Regions from separate parts of the Pseudoalteromonas sp. Z1A2 genome, predicted to be linked through region 1. Evidence: predicted binding sites of a transcription regulator. Region 1 holds the regulator's gene; each other region holds the start of a gene.
What was found. Region 1 encodes FliA, which starts transcription of late flagellar genes. Its sites were predicted from a motif close to CTAAAGNTNNNNNNNNNNNNGCCGATA; they were not measured.
Positions count from the first base shown of each region.

Region 2: the regulator FliA is predicted to act here: its motif matches at 4,649-4,675, upstream of pomA (flagellar motor protein PomA).
Region 3: the regulator FliA is predicted to act here: its motif matches at 4,665-4,691, upstream of GQR47_RS18945 (DUF5610 domain-containing protein).

Region 1 is NZ_WTKX01000003.1:38,465-45,722, reverse strand. It holds gene flhA (flagellar biosynthesis protein FlhA) at 1-93, shown strand, start outside; gene flhF (flagellar biosynthesis protein FlhF) at 115-1,596, shown strand; gene GQR47_RS03100 (MinD/ParA family protein) at 1,589-2,449, shown strand; gene GQR47_RS03095 (RNA polymerase sigma factor FliA) at 2,476-3,186, shown strand; gene cheY (chemotaxis response regulator CheY) at 3,227-3,610, shown strand; gene GQR47_RS03085 (protein phosphatase CheZ) at 3,628-4,401, shown strand; gene GQR47_RS03080 (chemotaxis protein CheA) at 4,417-6,633, shown strand; gene GQR47_RS03075 (chemotaxis response regulator protein-glutamate methylesterase) at 6,692-7,258, shown strand, end outside.
Region 2 is NZ_WTKX01000008.1:4,731-11,988, reverse strand. It holds gene GQR47_RS07600 (hypothetical protein) at 1-1,112, opposite strand, end outside; gene dxs (1-deoxy-D-xylulose-5-phosphate synthase) at 1,313-3,175, opposite strand; gene ispA ((2E,6E)-farnesyl diphosphate synthase) at 3,281-4,168, opposite strand; gene GQR47_RS07585 (exodeoxyribonuclease VII small subunit) at 4,171-4,413, opposite strand; gene pomA (flagellar motor protein PomA) at 4,735-5,502, shown strand; gene GQR47_RS07575 (flagellar motor protein MotB) at 5,505-6,425, shown strand; gene GQR47_RS07570 (hypothetical protein) at 6,638-7,144, shown strand; gene GQR47_RS07565 (DNA topoisomerase III) at 7,190-7,258, shown strand, end outside.
Region 3 is NZ_WTKX01000040.1:351-7,608, reverse strand. It holds gene ccoG (cytochrome c oxidase accessory protein CcoG) at 1-564, shown strand, start outside; gene GQR47_RS18970 (serine/threonine protein kinase) at 650-1,624, shown strand; gene GQR47_RS18965 (thiol:disulfide interchange protein DsbA/DsbL) at 1,659-2,282, shown strand; gene GQR47_RS18960 (thiol:disulfide interchange protein DsbA/DsbL) at 2,299-2,937, shown strand; gene GQR47_RS18955 (DUF523 domain-containing protein) at 2,998-3,450, shown strand; gene trmA (tRNA (uridine(54)-C5)-methyltransferase TrmA) at 3,461-4,558, opposite strand; gene GQR47_RS18945 (DUF5610 domain-containing protein) at 4,721-5,860, shown strand; gene murI (glutamate racemase) at 5,926-6,726, shown strand; gene GQR47_RS18935 (RNA-binding protein) at 6,689-7,168, opposite strand.

The sequences.
Region 1 (7,258 bases):
AAGTACACCATTCCAGGATTGAGAGTGATGTCTTATCAAGAGGTACCAGACGAAAGACAGATCAAAATTGTAAGCTCGGTAGGCCAACAATAAGATTTTAACAGGGGTTGAATCATGAAAATTAAACGTTTTTTTGCTAAAGATATGCGCACAGCACTTAAAGAAGTTAAAGATGAGTTAGGTGTTGATGCGGTTATTATGTCAAATAAAAAACTGGCTAACGGTGTAGAAATTGTAGCGGCAGTTGATTATGACAAAGCAGCCCCTAAAGTAGCAGCGCAACCACAACGCCCTGCAGAGCCGCGTACTCAGGCGCCACAACAAAGCATGCATAATTTTGTAAAACCAGAGCCACAGCGTGCCAAGCCTGAGCCTCAAGCAAAAGTTGCTGACAGCCTACAAGCATTATTAGAGCGTCAATCACCGCGTCCTCGTTCTCCTGAGCTTGCATCAATGTTTTCACAATCGGGTATTGATACTACTGATAACTATCAAGAACCAGATATGGGGCAGCGTACTAAAAATATGTTTGCTCCTGAAGCTGCTGCGCCAGTTCGTCCACAAACTCAAGCGGATAGCTTAGGTTTTGATGATTTAGACCGCGACTTTGATGATTTAGATAGCCCCGTAACCACTCGCCAACAAGCACCTAATAATGAAAGCGAAGAAATGACAACAATGCGTGAAGAAATGAACGCAATTCGTCAATTACTTGAGCACCAAGTATCAGGCTTGATGCAGCAAGATATGGCGCGTCGCGATCCAACACGCGCTTGTATGGTTGACCGTTTAGTCGGTATGGGTATCGATAAAGAAGTAGCACAGCAAATGGCATGTTTTGTACCTGATGATGTGTCTCGTAAGCAAGGTTGGAAAGCATTGTTAACTATGGTCGAAGATCAAATGCAAACAACCAATAATGAAATACTTCGCCAAGGTGGTGTATATGCGTTAGTGGGTCCAACTGGTGTGGGTAAAACAACGACTGTTGCTAAGCTTGCAGCTCTAGGCGCACAAAAATATGGTGCCGATAAAGTGGCGTTAATAACCACTGATACATACAGAATTGGTGCTTATGAACAACTTGCAACATATGGTCGTATTATTGGTTGTGGTGTTAAGCAAGTTAAAGATGCTAATGAATTAGCTGAAGTTTTATATCATTTACGAAATAAACGTCTAGTATTAATTGACACAGCAGGTATGAGCCAGCGAGATTTACGTTTAACTGAGCAATTAAACACGTTAATGCGTAACCAACGTGTAGATATTCGCAGCTACTTAGTACTTAGCGCGACAGCACAAATTAATGTATTGCAAGAAACTGTACGTCACTTTAAAAAAGTACAGTTAAGTGGCTGTATTTTCACTAAGTTAGACGAATCATTAAGTTTGGGTGAGATTATTAGTATTGCGATTCAAAATCGCCTTCCAATAGGGTATCTTACTAATGGTCAACGAGTACCAGAGGATATTCGTGTTGCAAATGCTGAGAAACTAGTTAAAAAGGCTGAGCAATTATATTTAAAAAGAACAAAAGAACAACATTCAAGGCACCAATCAGTGGCGCCAAGCACAGTAGGGATGTATGATTAACACAGTATTAGATCAAGCAAGCGGCCTGCGCAAAATGAGTCAAAACAATAACAACGGCGTAAAAGTTATCGCTGTAACCGGTGGTAAAGGTGGAGTAGGGAAAACAAATGTTTCTCTAAATACAGCTATTGCACTTGGGCAGCAAGGTAATCGAGTATTAGTGCTGGATGCTGACTTGGGTTTAGCAAACTGTGATGTGATGCTTGGTTTACGTGTAGAGCGTAACTTGTCACATGTCTTGTCTGGTGAATGTGAGCTTGATGAAATTTTAGTTGAAGGCCCTGCAGGAATTAAAATTGTACCCGCTACATCGGGTTCGCAAAGTATGGTTGAATTATCACCATCTGAGCATGCTGGGCTAATTCGTGCGTTTAGCGAATTGAATACCGAATTTGATATTTTAATTGTAGATACAGCTGCTGGTATTTCAGACATGGTACTGAGCTTCTCGCGTGCAGCGCAAGATGTAATGGTTGTTGTATGCGATGAGCCGACATCAATCACCGACGCTTACGCACTTATTAAAGTATTAAGTCGTGAGCACGGCGTTTATAAATTTAAAATTGTTGCCAATATGGTGCGCAGTATGCGTGAAGGCACTGAATTGTTTGCAAAGCTATCTAAAGTTACCGACCGCTTTTTAGATGTATCAATGGAGCTAGTAGCAACGGTTCCTTATGATGAAAATATGCGCAAAGCAACACGTCGTCAAAAAGTAATAGTAGAGCTCTTTCCAAATTCGCCAGCCGCTCTTGCGTTTAAAACGCTGGCAACAAAAGCAGTTAAATGGCCAATACCCAACCAACCATCTGGGCATTTAGAGTTTTTCATTGAGAAACTAGTAAACGGTTAATTATGACAACACTGGTGAATAGAGCTATGGGATATCAATCAACACAAAATTTAAATGTGATTGTTGAGAAGCATGCATCACTTGTTAAAAAAGTGGCATGTCATCTAATTGCTCGATTACCACCTAGCGTTCAACTTGATGATTTAATTCAATCAGGAATGATAGGCTTAATAGAAGCTTCGAAAAACTTTGATGCAACAAAAGGCGCAAGCTTTGAAACTTTTGCAGGTATTCGTATTCGCGGTGCTATGCTTGATGAAATGCGCCGTGGTGATTGGGCTCCTCGTTCAGTTCACCGTAAAAACAGGCAAGTTGCAGAAGCAATTACTGAGCTCGAAAGTAGTCTGAACCGCGAACCAACGGACATAGAAGTTGCTGAAAAACTTGAAATTTCGCTCAATGAGTACCATCATATTTTAAATGATGCGAATACGAGCAAAATATTAGGCATTGAAGACCTTGGTGTAGATGAGGATGTTATTACTCCTGTAGGCCAAGATTTAGCACAAGATAAACCTTTTAATAATGTTAAAAATGATAGGTTTAATGAGTCTTTGCTAAGTGCAATTAAGTCATTACCAGAGCGTGATGCAATGGTGCTTTCTTTGTACTACAACGATGAAATGAATTTAAAAGAAATAGGACATATACTCGATGTAAGTGAATCGCGTGTAAGTCAGATACATGGTCAGGCGATGATTAAGCTTAAAGCTAAAATCAATGACTGGATAAATTAGTAGTAAGTAAACAAAGGTTAATACCTCACTGGGGGATGTTTTGGATAAAAACATGAAAATTCTTGTAGTTGATGATTTTTCAACGATGAGACGCATTATAAAAAACCTGTTACGTGACTTAGGTTTCACTAACGTTCAAGAAGCTGATGATGGGTCTACAGCTTTGCCTATGTTGCAAAATCAAGTGTTTGATTTTGTAGTTACGGATTGGAATATGCCTGGAATGCAGGGTATTGATCTTTTAAGAGCAATACGTGCAGACGATAAGTTAAAACATATCCCTGTATTAATGGTAACGGCAGAGGCTAAAAAAGAACAAATAATAGCTGCAGCGCAAGCTGGTGTTAATGGTTATATTGTTAAGCCATTTACGGCTGGAACATTAAAAACTAAATTAGAAAAAGTATTTGAACGCTTAGGCTAATGATGGGGGAGAGGCTTATGCCAGCACCAGCTGCGCCTCAAATAACGTTAGAACAAGCTCGTCAGCTCGTTGTTTTTTTAGAAAATGATGAGCAAGACAAAGCAAATCAGTTGATTTTAGAGGCTGCATCTAAAGAGCAGTCTGAATTATTTGCTGAAGTTGGAAAGTTGACTCGTCAACTGCACGAAGCCCTTAAAAGTTTTGAGCTTGATACTCGCTTAACTGATATAACGACAGATGCGATTCCAGATGCTAAAAAGCGGCTTAATTATGTTATAGAAATGACAGAAAATGCGGCTAATAAAACAATGGATGCAGTGGAGGCCAGTTTACCTATAGCCCAACAGTTAGCGGACGAAATATCTCATATCAAACCGACATGGGATCGTTTAATGAGCCGCGAGATTGAGCTTGGTGAGTTTAAGCAACTTTGCCATAGCATCGATAAGTTTATGAACAACTCTCATCATAAGACTGATGAGCTTCAAAACTTAATGACAAATGTATTAATGGCTCAAGACTATCAAGACTTAACAGGTCAAGTTATTCGCCGTGTTATCGAACTTGTTAGGGAAGTAGAAGAAAGTTTACTTCATCTTTTAACTGCGTTTGCTGAACAAGACGACACTAACAGCACCGCGAATAAAGTAGAACAACAAAAAATAAAAGAACCAGTTGCCACACAAACTTTAGCAGGTCCTGAAGGCCCTATTATTGATAAAGAATCGCGTAATGATGTTGTATCTGATCAAGATGAAGTTGATGATCTTTTATCAAGTTTGGGCTTCTAAGAGGAGAGTAACTGCATGTTTGAAGTCGATGAAGATATTTTACAAGACTTTCTTGTAGAGGCTGGAGAAATCCTAGAGCTTTTATCTGAACAGTTAGTTGAGCTGGAAAATAATCCAGAAGATACCGAGTTACTAAACGCTATATTTAGAGGTTTTCACACTGTAAAAGGTGGTGCAGGCTTTTTAGCTATGACAGAACTTGTTGATGCTTGTCACGGTGCTGAAAACGTATTTGATTTACTACGTCAAGGCGTGCGAACAGTCAACTCAGAGTTAATGGATGTTATTTTACAAGCACTAGACACCATTAATGAGATGTTTGCGACTATCCAAAACAGAGACAAGCCTGAACCTGCAGATCCTGAATTACTTCATACTCTTCATATCTTAGGTCTACCTCCAACAGAGGCCGAAGCCACTGAAGCCTCTTCACAAACAGAGGTTGAACAACCTCATAATGAAGTGGTGGATACACCGGTAGCTGATGATGAAGATCCGTTTGCATTTGATGAACTATTTAGCGGAGCGCCTTCGGTTAGCGATGCTGAAATAGATGAAATCACTGAAGACGAATTTGAAAGCTTACTTGATGAGCTGCACGGTAAAGGACAAGGTCCTGCAGTTGAAAAACCAGTAGCAAGTAGTAGTGATTTTAGTGGTGATATTACTGATGATGAATTTGACAGCTTATTAGACGAGTTACATGGTGTTGGCAGTTTTGGTGAAGTTACGAGCAAACCTGAACAAAATGATGCCAATAAAACACCTGTAGAATCTGCTATACCAGCTGTAAATACAGTTAATTCATCAGATGATGAAATTAGTGATGACGAATTTGAAGCGCTTCTTGATGAACTTCATGGTAAAGGCACTGCTCCTAAATCGATAGAAAGTGCGCCAGCTGCAAAACAACCTGAACCTGTTTCACCGCCAGCTAAACAAGTGAGTGAACCAGTAAAAAAAGCTGAGCCAGCTAAAGCTCCTACTCCAAAACCAGTTGAAAAAGCGCCAGAGAAGCCAGTAGCTAAAGTACCACCAGCAGCTCCAAAAAAATCAGCGCCACCAGCAGCAGAGACCACTGTTCGCGTAGATACAAAACGACTCGATCAAATTATGAATATGGTTGGTGAGTTAGTTCTTGTACGAAATCGTTTGGTTAGTTTAGCGACTAACTCAGACAGTGAAGCGATGGGTAAAGCAATCTCTAACTTAGATGTAGTGACTGCGGATATTCAAGGTGCGGTTATGCAAACGCGAATGCAACCAATTAAGAAGGTATTTGGTCGCTTCCCTCGCGTTGTACGCGACTTAGCACGTAGCTTAAATAAAGATATTGATTTAAAACTTATTGGTGAAGAAACCGATCTAGATAAAAACTTAGTTGAAGCACTTGCCGACCCGCTTGTGCATTTAGTTAGAAACTCAGTTGACCATGGTATTGAAATGCCCGCTGTTCGTGAAGCAGCTGGTAAGCCTAGAACAGGTAATGTTACTTTATCAGCGTCTCAAGAGGGCGACCATATTTTGCTAACCATCAAAGATGATGGTGCAGGTATGGATGCTGAAAAACTGAAAAAAATTGCAATTAGTAAAGGCGTACTCGATCATGACCAAGCGAGTCGACTTTCTGACACCGAAGCATATAACCTGATTTTTGCACCTGGCTTTTCTACAAAAGAAGAAATATCTGATATTTCAGGCCGTGGTGTAGGAATGGACGTAGTTAAAACTAAGATCACGCAACTTAATGGCTCAGTAAGCATTCAGTCTGAACTTGGTGTTGGTACTATTTTAGAAATAAAAGTACCACTTACCTTGGCTATATTACCGACATTAATGGTCATTGTTGGCGCACAAACATTTGCGTTACCACTGGCTGGTGTTAGTGAGATATTCAATTTAGATTTAACGAAGACGAATGTAGTTGATGGGCAATTAACAATTATTGTGCGTAAAAAGGCGATACCGTTATTTTACCTTGAGCATTGGTTAGTAAAAGGCTCAGATCGTTCTCAGCGAAAATCTAAAGGTCACGTCGTTATTGTACAAATTGGTACGCAACAAATTGGTTTTGTTGTTGATTCATTAATTGGCCAAGAAGAAGTAGTGATTAAGCCGCTTGATGCGTTACTTCAAGGAACGCCAGGTATGGCAGGCGCTACAATAACTTCAGATGGCGGCATTGCACTGATTTTAGACGTTCCAAACATGTTAAAACATTACGCAGGCTAATAATAAAGTAGGTATATATTTAATATATACCTACGCATAAATTTAATAAGAGAGCTAAATGGCCGTTAAAGTTTTAGTTGTTGATGATTCAAGCTTTTTTCGCCGTAGAGTAAGCGAAATCCTTGAGCAAGATAGCGATATACAAGTTATAGGCTTTGCTGTTAATGGCAGAGAGGCTGTTGAGAAAGCAGCTCAATTGCGTCCTGACATGATCACCATGGATGTCGAAATGCCTGTGCTTGATGGTATTAGCGCAGTTAAAGAGATAATGGCGAGTAACCCAACTCCTATCTTAATGTTTTCATCACTTACACGTGATGGTGCAACAGCAACGTTTGATGCGTTAGATGCTGGCGCAATGGATTTTTTACCGAAAAAATTTGAAGATATTGCACGCAATAATGAAGATGCAATTAAGCTTTTGCAAAGTAAAGTAAAAGATATAGGACGAAGACGTTTACCGCGAACATTTAGAGCGGCAACACCAGCTAAACCAGTCATTTCAACGAAACCAACAAGTTCACTTTCGCAAAGCACAAGCACATCAACAACTCAAATCAAGCAGCCTGATAGAAGCTTTCAAAGAGCTGCGCCTGCTGCATCGACAAGTTCAAATGTTGCCTCA
Region 2 (7,258 bases), on a different contig from region 1:
GCCATCTCATTTTGTATACCCAGTTTAGTAATTGACTCAGGTTTAATTGTTGAGGTAACTAAATCAGGAGTGATATCGCCGCTCTCACCTGAAAATATATTGCTGAACACAAGAACAGCATCATTTGATTTTTCAGCTACACGTAAGTCACTACCTTCAAGGCTAATATCAACTGGGTTACCAAGCATTGTTGCTGGACCGGCAATACTTCGTGCAACGCTTACTAAGCCCTCTGCAGTTGAAGCATTATTAATTACAAATAACGAACCATCGGTTGCGTCTGAGGCACTGCCTACATCAGACAAAACAAGTTTATTAGTATTTGAGTCATAAACAATGCCGTGAATATTTACAGATATTTGCGTGCCATCATTATTACTTGGAGTAATTGTGCGGCTTGGCATTGCGGCAAATTCACCACCAACAAAATTATCATAAACGGCTACATCACCATTTGTTAGTGCTACATAAAGGCGGTCGTTAGATTCATCATAATCAACATCCCACGGCGCCGCTTCTGTAATAGTTGTGCCTAAAGGCGCTGCATCGCCCGCGGCTGTAGCGCCAAAAGTCGTTACTTGCATAGCGCCAAAGTCAGCAATAAAAACAAGGCCACTCTTTTGTGCTACAGCTATTCCTTTAGGGTTTACCAGTGTTGTGTTAGTACCTGTTATTTCGCGATCTGTATTAGCTGTATAGGTTGCGCCGTCACTACGATTTGCAAGCTGGCAAATAGTTTTAATACTGCCATTTTCGCTGTCGCTTGCTTGCAATAAATTACCTAAGCTATCAAATGCAACGCCTTCGTTAGCTGTTGTATTAAAGGTTTTTAGTTTAGAGGCGTTTTGGTTAATTAAATCGATAGTGCCTGTATTGCTCTCGCCATTGTTTGCCAAAATTAATGTGGCTGATGCAAAACCAGGGTTGCCATTTGTACCGTCGGTACCGTTTTGTCCATCGGTGCCTGCAATACCATCTACGCCGTTTTCACCATCGTCTGAGCTACAGCCTGTAATGCCGATTAATACTGCAAGTGTTAAAGCTGAAAAACTAAGCGTGTGTTTAAGTGTGTTTTTTTGTGTTGAATGAGTTGTTAAATTAGCTTTATTCATCATTTTTACCTTTTAAATATTCCATCAAATGTAGGTAAATAACGCGCTTGCTCATAAGGCATAGACTAAGCGGCACTGATTATTTACATGTTAACCTCATATCAATAACGGCTATAAAATGAAACTGGATGCAAAAAAGTTAAAATTAAAAACAAAAAAAGGAGCCTTGAGGCTCCTTTTTAATAAACTAAGTAAATAGCTTAAGCGATAAACGCCTTAATAGCGTTTAATATTCCTTGCTCGCCTAATCCCATTTCATCGTGCATTTCATCTTGCGTGCCGTGTTTAATAAACTCATCAGGAATACCTAAGTTAAGGATATTAATATCAGCTTTTTGCGTTGCCAAGTATTCATTAACTGCAGAGCCGGCACCGCCAGCAATCGCGTTATCTTCAAGCGTAACAAAGGTATCGTGGCTAGTAGCAAGCTCATTTAAAAGTGCAGTATCAAGTGGTTTAATAAAACGCATATTAACAAGCGTTGCATCTAATTCGTTAGCTGCAAGCTGGGCGTTTTCAAGTAATGTACCGAACGATAAAATGGCAATTTTACTGCCTTTCTTAATTGTATCTGCCTTACCTATTTCGAGCAGTTGCATAGTGCTTTCAATGTCTGCAGTACCTGCGCTACCTCGAGGGTAACGAACTGCAACAGGGCAGTTTTCTTTATAACCGGTGTATAGCATTTGGCGGCATTCGTTGGTGTCGCTTGGTGCCATAATTACCATATTTGGAATACAGCGCATAAAGCTTAAATCGTACGCACCTTGGTGAGTTTCACCATCGGCTCCAACAATACCAGCGCGGTCAATGGCAAATAATACAGGTAAGTTTTGCAGTGCAACATCATGTATTAATTGGTCATACGCACGTTGTAAAAAGCTCGAGTAAATAGCAACAACAGGTTTTAAACCTTCACAAGCAAAACCAGCTGCTAAAGTAACAGCATGCTGCTCTGCAATGGCCACATCAAAGTATTGATCTGGAAACTCTTTAGAAAAACGTACCATGCCAGAGCCTTCGCGCATTGCTGGCGTAATAGCCATTAACTTGCTGTCTTGCTTTGCCATGTCGCATAACCAATCGCCGAAAACTTTTGAAAAAGTAGCAGCGCTAGGTTTAGATTTAGGCAGGCTAGTTGTGCTCGGATCGAATTTTGGTACACCATGGTAGCCAATAGGATCGGCTTCAGCCGGTTTGTAGCCCTTACCTTTTTGCGTTTTTATATGTAAAAGCTGTGGGCCTTTTAAATTACGCATATTACGCAATGTATCTACAAGCATGTTTACATCGTGACCATCAATTGGGCCTATGTAATTTAGGCCTAATTCTTCAAAGAAGGTCCCCGGGATCATCATGCCCTTAATGTGCTCTTCCATTTTACTGGCAAGTTGCTTTACCGGAGGCACACCTGAGAGTAACTTTTTACTGCCTTCACGAATGTTAGTATAAAAGCTACCTGATAAAATTCGGGCAAAGTGATTTGTTAATGCGCCAACATTTTCTGAAATCGACATTTCGTTATCATTTAAAATAATAAGCATGTCTGATTTTACATCGCCTAAATGATTCATCGCTTCAAATGCCATGCCTGCGGTGATAGCTCCGTCACCAATAATGGCTACAGATTTTCGACCTTTGCCTTCTTTTTGGGCGGCAATAGACATACCTAAGGCAGCTGAAATAGAGGTGCTTGAATGACCTACGCTAAACGTATCGTATTGGCTTTCATCGCGAAAAGGAAAAGGGTGCAAACCGTCTTTTTGGCGAATAGTGTGCATTTGGTCGCGACGACCTGTAAGGATTTTATGTGGATAAGCTTGGTGACCCACATCCCAAACTAGGCGATCGTCTGGAGTGTTATAAACATAATGTAGCGCAACGGTTAGTTCAACCGTCCCTAAACCAGACGCTAGATGACCGCTACTTTGCGATACTGAGTTGAGTAAATAATCGCGCAGCTCATTGCTAAATGCAGGGAGTTTGTCTTGCGCTAAGTCACGCAATTGGGCTGGCTCGTCAACCAAATTAAGTAATGGATACTTGCTACTATCAAGTGTCATGGTTTTATATATATCCTTCGCTAACATTAATTCATTCAAAGCTTTTACGAATAATTAATGTTGAGTAATAATGTCAGTGCTAATTGCAATACGTATGAGCAAAAATTAGTGGTCACGCTCAATTAGGTAATTTGCTAGCGACGCAAGAAGTGTTGTGTCAGCATCTATATTTGCCAACGCTTCATGGGCTTGTTGTATTAAATTTTGCGCCTTTTCTTTAGCGCCTAGCATACCTAATAACGCCGGATATGTCGCTTTATTCGCGGCAATATCGGAGCCTTGTGGTTTACCTAAAGTAACCGTATCGCCTTCAACATCTAAAATGTCGTCGTGTACTTGAAACGCCAGCCCTATAGCATACCCAAAAATGCTTAAATTTTCTAAGGTTTGTTGATCTGCCTTTTCACTGCACAGTGCACCAAGTGTAATTGCACAATTAATTAAAGCTCCGGTTTTTAGCTTATGTGTTCGCTCAAGCTCTTGTACGGTAATTACTTTATCTGTTGCTGCTATGTCAAGACCTTGTCCGCCTACCATGCCCTCAAGGCCTGATGCGTTGGCAAGCGTAGCAATCATTTTTACTTGTGTTTGCGACGAGCATGTAAATTTGTGATTCGCAATAAGCTCAAAGGCGAGTGTTTGTAGGGCATCACCGGCTAAAATTGCATTTGCCTCGCCAAATTCTATATGGCAAGTAGGGCGGCCACGGCGTAAGTCGTCATCGTCCATAGCGGGCAAATCATCATGAACTAGCGAATAGCTATGGATACACTCAATTGCAGCTGCAAGTACATGTAAGTCTTGCTGGTTTGCACCGAGCATTTTACCTGTGGCATAAACTAAAAATGGACGTAATCTTTTACCGCCATTAAATAATCCATACTGGGTGGCGTTCTTGACTGTTTCTTCAGTATCGAGAGGCTGTTTAAAATGCTGTTGTAAGGTCGCTACTACATCTTTTTGAGCACGTTCGATATAATTATTTATGCTCACAGCTATTCCATATCATTATCAAAATTCGTAAGAACTGACTTTTCGCCATTCCCCATCAAAATTGATACTTTTTGTTCTGCTTGCTGTAATTTACCTGATGAAGCACTTGCTAATGCAATTCCACGCTCAAATTGCTTTAACGATTGCTCAAGCGATAAGTCACCTTGTTCCATGTCACTAACGATTGTAGATAATTCTTCTAGTGCTTGTTCGAAACTTAAGTTTTCAGGTTTTTTAGTCGCCATCTTTATTTCAGCTTACATAATAAATTTAGGGGTCAATTTTAGGGGGAATGCTAAACTAGGTCAAAGGATGATATTGGTTTTTTACCTTTATAACGTTAAATTATATTTCAAGTGTATTAATAAAGCCTTAATAGCGGTCTGTAAGTTTAATAAATCAATTGATAATTAGGTAGCCCTTATATCTTGATCTAAAATAGTGCTAAAGGCTGCTTTTTATGTTTATTTATAAAAATGGCTTAAGCAATTCAATATGTTGCCGATAAGCAGTTAATAATAAAAGTTTATGATAAGGCCATTAAGCATGAAACTTCTGGAGGAAATGTGGATTTAGCAACCATAATCGGGATCCTAGGCGCAATTGGCTTAATTGTCATGTCTATGTTTATGAGTAGTAGCGGTGAAATGGCTATGTTTGCCGATGCTCCTTCTAGTGTAATTGTATTTGGTGGTTCACTTTTCATTGTTTTATCAAATTTCACCATGTCGCAGTTTTTGGGTATAGGTAAAGTTGTTGCTAAAGCGTTTATGTTTAAAATTGAAACGCCAGAAGAGCTTATTGAAAAAGCAGTAGAACTTGCTGATTCAGCTCGTAAAGGGGGGTTTTTAGCACTCGAAGAAGCTGAAATCCCAAATCCATTTATGCGCAAAGGCGTCGACATGCTTGTTGATGGCCATGACGCAGATGTTGTTCGCGCCACACTTCAAAAAGATATCTCTTTAACCACTACTCGACATGAAATGGGCGCAGGCTTATTTAAGTCATTAGCCGATATTGCACCAGCAATGGGAATGATTGGTACTCTAATTGGCTTAGTTGCAATGTTATCTAACATGGATGACCCAAAAGCAATTGGCCCGGCAATGGCGGTAGCGCTTTTAACAACTTTATATGGTGCGTTTTTAGCCAATGTTGTGGCAATTCCTATTCAGGTAAAACTTGAACTACGTAAAGACGAAGAGGCTATGAATCAGCGTTTAATTTTAGATGCTATTTTAGGTATACAAGATGGCCAAAATCCAAAAGTAATCGAAGGTATTTTGAAAAATTACTTAGCTGAATCTAAACGCAAAGTAGATACCGAGGAGTAATTATGTCTGATCAAGAGTGCAAATGCCCACCACCAGGCCTACCAGCATGGATGGGAACATTTGCCGATTTAATGTCACTGTTAATGTGCTTTTTTGTACTCTTGCTTGCGTTTTCAGAAATGGATGTACTTAAGTTTAAACAAATTGCGGGCTCTATGAAGTTTGCTTTTGGTGTGCAGAATAAAATTGAAGTAAAAGATATCCCTAAAGGTACCTCTGTTATTGCTATGGAGTTTACCCCAGGCAAACCAGAACCCACTCCAATAGAAACTATTCAACAACAAACAGTAGAAATGACTCAACAAATGTTAGAGTTTCAGGCTGGAGATGAAAGCTCAGCTGGTGGCAGGCAAGAACAACGCGGGGACAAACGTGGTGGCGAATCTCGTAGTACTTCTCAAGAGCAATCGTCAGAGCAAGCAACTTCAGCGGCCGATCAGGAACAAACTAACGAGCTCGTTAAAAAAATCGCGCAGCAGCTTGAAAAGCAAATAATAGATGGTGCAATTGAGCTTGAATCTTTAGGGCAGCAAATAATTATTCGTATTAGAGAGAATGGTTCATTTCCTTCGGGTAGTGCATTTTTACAACCTAAGTTTAAACCCATAATTCAAGATATTGGTGTACTGTTAAAAGATGTACCTGGCGAAATAACTGTATCTGGCCATACCGACGATTTTCAGGTATCGAATGAGCTATATATTAATAATTGGGACTTATCGTCAAAGCGAGCTGTAGCTGTAGCAAGCGAGCTGCAAACGGTGCAAGGGTTTGATAAAAACCGCATGATGGTAGTGGGGCGAGCTGATACTCGTCCACTTGTTCCAAACGATTCAAATGAAGATCGCCGAAGAAACCGTCGAGTAGAAATATCAATCCTGCAAGGTAAGGCTAAAGAGTCTGCTCCTATTGATGTGCGCTAAGTTATTGCTTGTGTTATATTTCACTATGTTTGTTTTTATTTAAGGTACTTAATTGCCTTAAGTATCTTGGCAATTTCGTCATTTTAGCTTACAGTACATTTCCTTAACATATGTAATGGAGTGCCTGTGAAAATAATCAATAAATATTGCGACATGCCGGGTAATGGTGATGGTACTGATGACGATAAAAAAACAAAATAGGGCAGAGTATTTTGCCTGAATGGTTTTTATATGTTGTTAGTATTTTAAGCAAAAGCTGGGTTTTAATGCTAAGTCCGGCTATTTTTATATTTTTTGTATTTAAAGATCGCCTAGCCTTTCGATTTGTATTACTTACCGCAGCTTTTTTCCTCTTTGGTAACCTAACTGCTTCAAGCCTACGAGCGTTTGATGACATTTATATTTATCGTTATTTAGTTTGGGCGATCACAGATATTACTTGGATGGCACTTATAGCTTACTGGGGTATAAAGGATAAAGTTTATTTATGGCAATGTGTTATTGGGCAACTAGTTGTTATTGGCGCACCTATATTACAACTATTCCGATTAGTTGACCGCCATTTGTGGGATTTAGCTTACAGTACCGTTATTTATCAGACCCTAATGCCATTTATCAATATTGCCACGGTGGTTGTATGCTATTTACCTTTAATTATCCTTTTCACTAAGCAAGGTAGTGTAAAGTCAAAAATAGAAAACTCCCCACCTTCAAAATAGCTGTGCTAAACTACTGTTTATATGAACAGTGAGTGAGCGACTCCCATGAAACTCTACATTGCAGAAAAACCTTCACTAGGACGCGCTATTGCTGATGCGTTACCAAAACCACAT
Region 3 (7,258 bases), on a different contig from region 1:
ATTAGAAATGGGCTACAAGCTGAGTGTATCAACTGTGGTGCATGTATTGATGCGTGTGATGGCGTAATGGATAAAATGGAATACCCGCGTGGGCTTATTTCATATACGACAGAGCGAAATCTCGAAACCCCAGAAAATAAAACAAATCCACTGCGAGCTAAAATTATTGGTTACACGGTCATACTTGTTGTGCTTACGGGAGCGCTTGTCGCTAATATAGCACTGCGTAAAACAATGGACTTTGATATTATTCGTGACCGAAACCAATTATATCGTGTCGATTTTGATGGTTTAGTAGAGAACACCTATACATTAAAGGTAATTAATAAAGCGCAGTACGAGCAAACCTTTAATATTAAAGTACAAGGGTTAGATAACTTTAAGTATATTGGTAAGCAGTCATTTACTGTGCAGGCAGGGGAATCTCATAACGTACCATTGTCACTTGTAATGGACCCTTATGATTTGAAGGCGCCGATGACTGAGTTTAACTTTGTGCTTTCACCGGTAGATGAGCCGGATGAGACAATATCGCAGTCGAGTAACTTTTTTAAAGCGCGATAATCGCAACTTACCTTAATTAGGTAAGTTGATATAGCAATTAACAAAAGCGGGTATATAACCCGCTTTTATTTTATATAAGAAGAGTATGAGTAAATTTAGTTTTATTGACTTAACACCTGATCTAATACTCGATGCAATAGAAAGCGTAGGTGTATACGCCGAATCTGGTTTATTAGCGCTCAATAGCTATGAAAACAGAGTGTACCAATTTAAAGCGGATGATGGCCTGCGTTACGTAGTGAAGTTTTATCGCCCAGAGCGCTGGAGTAAAGAGCAAATTCAAGAAGAGCATGACTTTGCATTTGAACTAGCGGATGCAGAAGTACCCGTTGTTGCCCCTATTTTATATAATGGGCAAAGCTTGTTTGAACACGAAGGGTATTTGTTTGTGTTGTTTCCAAGTGTAGGCGGGCGTTTATTTGAGGTTGATAATTTAGATCAGCTTGATGTAATGGGGCGATTAATTGGCCGAATGCACCAAGTAGCTAAAACAAAACCTTTTACTTATAGGCCAACAGTTACCTGCGAGGAGTATTTGCATACAGCCAAAGTTCATCTTCAAAAAAGTAACTTAGTGCCCATGGGAATAAATACTGCCTTTTATACTATTTTAGATTTAGTGATAGAGCAGGCGCAAAAACAGTATAAAGATGTGCAAAGTATTCGCTTACATGGTGACTGCCACGTTGGTAATATTTTATGGGCAGGTGATGCGCTAATGTTTGTTGATTTAGATGACAGCCGCCAAGGTCCTGCAATCCAAGATTTATGGATGATGCTCAGTGGCGATAGAGCGACGCAACTGTTACAGTTAGACACCCTTGTAAATGCGTATGAAGAGTTTTGTGATTTTGATCACTCTCAACTCAAATTAATTGAACCGCTGCGAGCAATGCGTATTATCCATTATATGGGATGGGTAGCTAAACGATGGAGTGATCCTGCTTTTGTGCGGAACTTTACATGGTTTGCTGATGACAAATACTGGGAGCAACAAATTTTAGCACTGAAAGAGCAGCTTGCAGCATTGCAAGAAGCACCGTTAAAGTTATTGCCGTAATATTTTATTTAAAGACAAGTACAACGAGATACAAATGCTTAAAAAATTAAAACTGAGTTTATTACTTTTATGTTTACCATTTGCAGCACTTGCTGCACAGTTTGAAGTTGATAATCAATACACTGTTATAGATGTAGACAAAAGCAAGTCACCGCAAGTAACCGAGTTTTTCTCATTTTACTGTCCACATTGCTTTAAGTTTGAACCAGTAGCAAAAGCAATTGAAAAAGGCTTGCCAGAAGGCGCTGAGTTTATTAAAAACCACGTTAACTTTTTAGGTGGCGTGTCGCCACAAGCACAAAGTAATTTAAGCTTTGCCTACTTAATTGCTAAGCAGCATGGTCAGGCGCAAAGCATTAGCGATCAAATTTTTAAAAGTATCCATGTTCAACGTGCACCATTAACTGAAATGAAAGACGTTAAAAAATTACTTGAAGTAAATGGTATTGATAGCGCAACGTTTGATCAAGAGATTGCAAGCATGCCTGTTATTTCAGCTGAGCAAGCAATGCAAAACAAACAGAATAAATATTCAAAATTAGGCGCACTTACAGGTGTACCTACTTTTATTGTTAACGATAAATATAAAATAAACCTCAACACCATCAAAAATCAAAAAGAACTTGATGAGTTAGTAGCGTTTTTATTAGCACTATAAATTTCGGAGTATAATAATGATTAAATTAGTTAAAGCAGGTTTGCTTGCAATATTACTTCCTATGGCAGCAACAAGCTTTGCAGCAACGTATGAAGAAGGCGTGCATTACGACGTAGTTTCTGAGCGTGCAACTAAAAAGCCAGAGGTTAAAGAGTTCTTCTCATTTTACTGCCCTGCATGTAATAACATGGAAGCACTAATTGGTGAGTTTAAGCCTAAGCTTGATAAAAACGTTAAATTTAAAAAGAGCCATGTTGATTTTGTAGGTGTACGTGACCCAGAAAACCAACAGATGATGAGCCAAGCTCTGGCGACAGCTGAAGTGCTTCCACAAAAAGATCAGATTATTTCTGCAATCTTTAATCATATCCATACAAAGCGCGCTAAATTTAATGAGCTTGCAGATGTAAAAGATATATTTGTAGCGCAGGGCGTTGATGGTGATAAGTTTGATAAGCTGTTTAAAAGCTTCTCGGTACGTACGCTGAGCTCTAAAATGAAACGCGATCAAGACTACTTTAAAGAAAAAGGCGCACTTCGTGGCGTACCTACCTTTATTGTAAATGGTAAGTACAAATTAAACCTAGGTCGTGAGTCGGGTATTACTAAACCTGAAGACATTAGCAAATTAATAAATTACTTAGCTAACAAGTAACTTTAGCTAAAACAAAAAAAGCTCCTTAAGGAGCTTTTTTTGTTTTATAAGGATATAGCGATGGAAAAAATATTAGTATCGAGTTGTTTGCTAGGGCAGCCTGTTCGCTACGATGGCAGAGGACACGCAATTTTGCATCCACCGCTTAATTTGTGGCAAAAACAAAATAGGTTAATTGTGTTTTGTCCTGAGGTCGCTGGTGGGCTTCCTACTCCTAGAGCTCCTGCTGAAATAATACAGGGGAGTGTAGTTACTAATTTAGGAGAAGATGTAACAGAACAGTTTCAAACTGGAGCTAATATAGCGCTAGAACTCTGTAAAAAGAATCAAGTTCGTTTTGCTCTACTTAAAGAATCGAGCCCTTCTTGCGGACGAAATACAATATATGATGGAAAGCATCACGGAGTAAAAATCGAAGAGCTAGGTTTAACTACAGCATTATTAATAAAAAATGGTATTCAAGTATTTAGTGAAGAGCAAATACCAGCACTTATAAAAGTACTGGCACTTTAATTTTGGCTGGTTATTTGCGCTGTAAGAAAACACCCGACTCAATGTGATGTGTATATGGGAACTGATCAAATATAGCAAAGCGCTTAACGTTATGCGTACGTGTTAAGTGATCAAGGTCACGCTCAAGAGTTTCAGGGTTGCACGATATATAAATTATGCTTTCGTAGTTAGCTACTAAGTCACACGTTAATTCATCCATGCCCGCGCGTGGTGGATCAACTAATATGGTTTGGCAGTCATAGCTTTTTAAATCAATCCCTTCTAAACGCGAAAAAGTACGCTCGCCATTCATTGCTTGAGTAAACTCTTCACTCGACATACGAATAATATCTAAGTTTTCTACGTTGTTTTTAGCAATGTTGTATTGAGCAGAATGAACAGATGATTTTGATATTTCCGTAGCTAATACTTTATTAAAAGAACCTGCTAATGCAATTGAAAAGTTACCGTTACCACAATACAGTTCTAGTAAATCATTTTTAAGTGGTTTACATAAATCTTGTGCCCACTCCAGCATATTAATATTTACTTTTGCATTAGGCTGAGTAAAGCTATTTTCTACTTGTTGATAAATAAGCTCTTGCCCATTAACTGTTAAACGTTCAGTTACAAAGTCATCACCTAGTACTTCTTTTTGTTTACGAGCACGGCCTATAAAGTCAATTTTGTATTTACTGCTAAGCTTTTCTTTCAGTGCTTTAATTTCACTTAACCATTCATCATCCAGTGGTTTGTGATAAAGCAAGCTTACTAAAATTTCACCGCTTAGCGTTGATAGGTAATCGATTTGAAATAACTTACGGCGTAATATTTCACAAGGCTTAAGATTTTCAATCATCACCTGCATTATTTCACCTACTAGAGGCGCTGCTGGATCAAATGTATCAACACGGATTTTTTCTTTTGTTCGTTGATCAAACATAATGTGAAACAGATCATCACCGTCGTGCCATACTCTAAATTCAGCACGTTGGCGGTAGTTAGTTGGCTCTGAGCTAAATACTTCTAATTGCTCCACACCAAAACGTTGAAACTGCGCACTAATACGCTGCTCTTTTTCACTTAACTGCGCTTGGTACTGTGTGGTATCTATTTTAATAACTGCCATTAACGCTACTACCTTATCTAAGATCTGTTTATCGGCGCTATTGTAGGGAGCGCTGCGTATTTGTCTAGTTTTGGCTAGCATTTATGCTGTTTTATTGAACATTGTACTTTAGTTTTTGTTGTTGTAGCCGATAATAAACTACGCACGCTTAGGAGACGAATCATGAAAATAGGTAATTATGGCTTTACGCCAAACAACAACATCAATAAATTCAATAATAAAGCTGATATACAGCAACCTACAATTACGTCTCCTCAAGATAGCTATCAACAACGAGGCCGAGAGTTGGCCGCAAACGTGCTTGGCGATAAAATGGCTGAGCAGCTTGGATTGCCTATCGCAGAAAAAAAAGCAGATAAACCACTATTTGATTTTGATGAAATAGTAAAAAACGTACTCGATTTTGTAAGTAGTGCTGTTAATAAAGCAAAAGCTAACGGCGCTGATGACGAAAAGCTCAAAGATATGTTAGGCGATGCGCGCAAAGGCGTCCAAATAGGGATAGACGACGCTGTTGATGAACTCAAAGGTACAGGCGTATTTAATGATGACATGGAAGAGGGCATTAATAAGTCCAAAGAGGGAATTTACAATGGGCTGGATAAGTTTGAAGAGTCGTTATTTAACCCACAACCTGCCAGCGTAAATATAAGCCAGGCCCAATACGTCAGTATGACGAGTAATGCAGAGTATAAATTTACTACCGCAGAAGGCGATGAGGTAAGTATTAGCTTTGCTGATGCATTTGAATCTCAATCGGCAAGTGGCTATCAGCAAAATAGTAATAGTGAGTCGTTTGCAAGCTCATCATCGCAATCTCGACAGGTATCATTTTCGATGTCGGTAAATGGTGACTTAAACGAGCAAGAGCAAGAAGCTATTAATGCGATGATGGAAGACTTACAAGATTTAAGTAAAACCTTTTTTGGTGGTGATTTAGATGAAGCATTTGAACAAGCGCAAGAGCTGAGTTTAGACAGCGATCAGCTGGTGGCTTTTTCTATGGATTTACGCCAAACAAAAACAATAGCAACAGTTAAAAGCTATGAAGAATATAAACCAGCACCAGAAAAACAAGTAGCAGAGGGTTTAGCCCCTTTTAATGACGACCTTAAAAATGCTTTTGAAAAAGCGGGTGAGCTTGGATTACAAAATCAGCTAGCTGGCATTCTCCAATGGTTAAATCAAGATCAGGAACAAATAGATAAGTTAGTAGATTATACAAAGTCTATGTTCGAAAACCTTAATCAGTTAAATTCAGCAGCCAACAGGCTTACTGATTTAGAAGCCACGCAAAGTTAAACTACTTTCTTTTATAAAAACCTCATGGCAAACTGCCGTTCTTAAAGTAAAGTAGGAACGGTAGTTTGTCAGCGCATATAATGGTCTTTGATTCAGGTATTGGTGGAACTACTGTACTTGAACATATCAAGCAAAGTATCCCCAATGCTCAGTACAGCTATTTTATGGATAATGCATTACTACCTTATGGTGCTCAATCCCAACAAACTATAATTAACCGGTTATGTTCACTTATTCATTTCATCAAAGCCAACACGCTTAACGTCGATTTAATTGTAATAGCGTGTAATACAGCTTCTACATCTGCACTCAGCGCTGTTCGCCAAATTACGGATATTCCTATTGTAGGTGTTGTGCCAGCAATAAAGCCTGCGGCAGAATTAACACGCTCAAATCATATTGGCTTGTTAGCCACACCGGCAACGGTCGCCAGTTCATACACAAAAACATTAATTGCTGAACATGCACGTAATGTGATCGTTAATCTGTATAGCAGTGTTGAATTAGTAACGTTAGCTGAGGAATGCTTTTTTACAGGCTCTTTAGATACAAATAAGTTGTATCAAGTACTTGATGAACTACATATAGATAAAACAATAGATGTACTTGTACTAGGGTGTACGCACTTTCCGATATTAGCAGAGCCGATTAGTCAGTATTTTGAAGGGAATGTAAAATTACTTGATTCAGGTGTAGCGATAGCAAATAGAGTCAACTTCCTACTTAACCAACTTAACTTATGTGTGGATAAACAAACAGACATAAAAAAGCCGCTGCAATATTATGCAACGGCTGATGTGTTTAGCAATAAGCTAGCGGTAAAGCTAGTTACACTGACTGATCCGTCTCAGTACGTAGAGCATTAGAATCATCTTCTTGTTTTTGTTTTGCTTCACGTACCTTTAAAGTACGTTGTTGGAACTCGCTATCGTTCAAGTTAGCAATTGCATTGTCTGCATCAGCTTGCGCCATTTCAACAAAACCAAAGCCACGACGTTTGCCAGTATTCTTATCCTTTAATAAACGAACATTGAATACTTTGCCTTGTTCTTCAAATAATGCACGAACCACACCTTCGTTTGCACGATAAGGAAGGTTACCAACATAAAGCGTTTTTGTTTTAACTTCAGCTTCTTCAGTCACATCAGATGATATTGCAGCAATAGCAATCGCACCTATTAATAAACCAGCACCAAATAGTAATGCAGGGTTTAAAGCTAAGCCGCCTAAAGCAAACTCAACAACAACAAAACCAACTACAGCAAGAATAACAGAGAAGATAAAAGATTTTTGATCGGGTAATTTCATTTTAGATCTACCAATAAACAGGAAATAAACATTAATTTAACATTGTGAACTTGCTATCTTAACGCCTAAATCAAACATAGCAATGATATT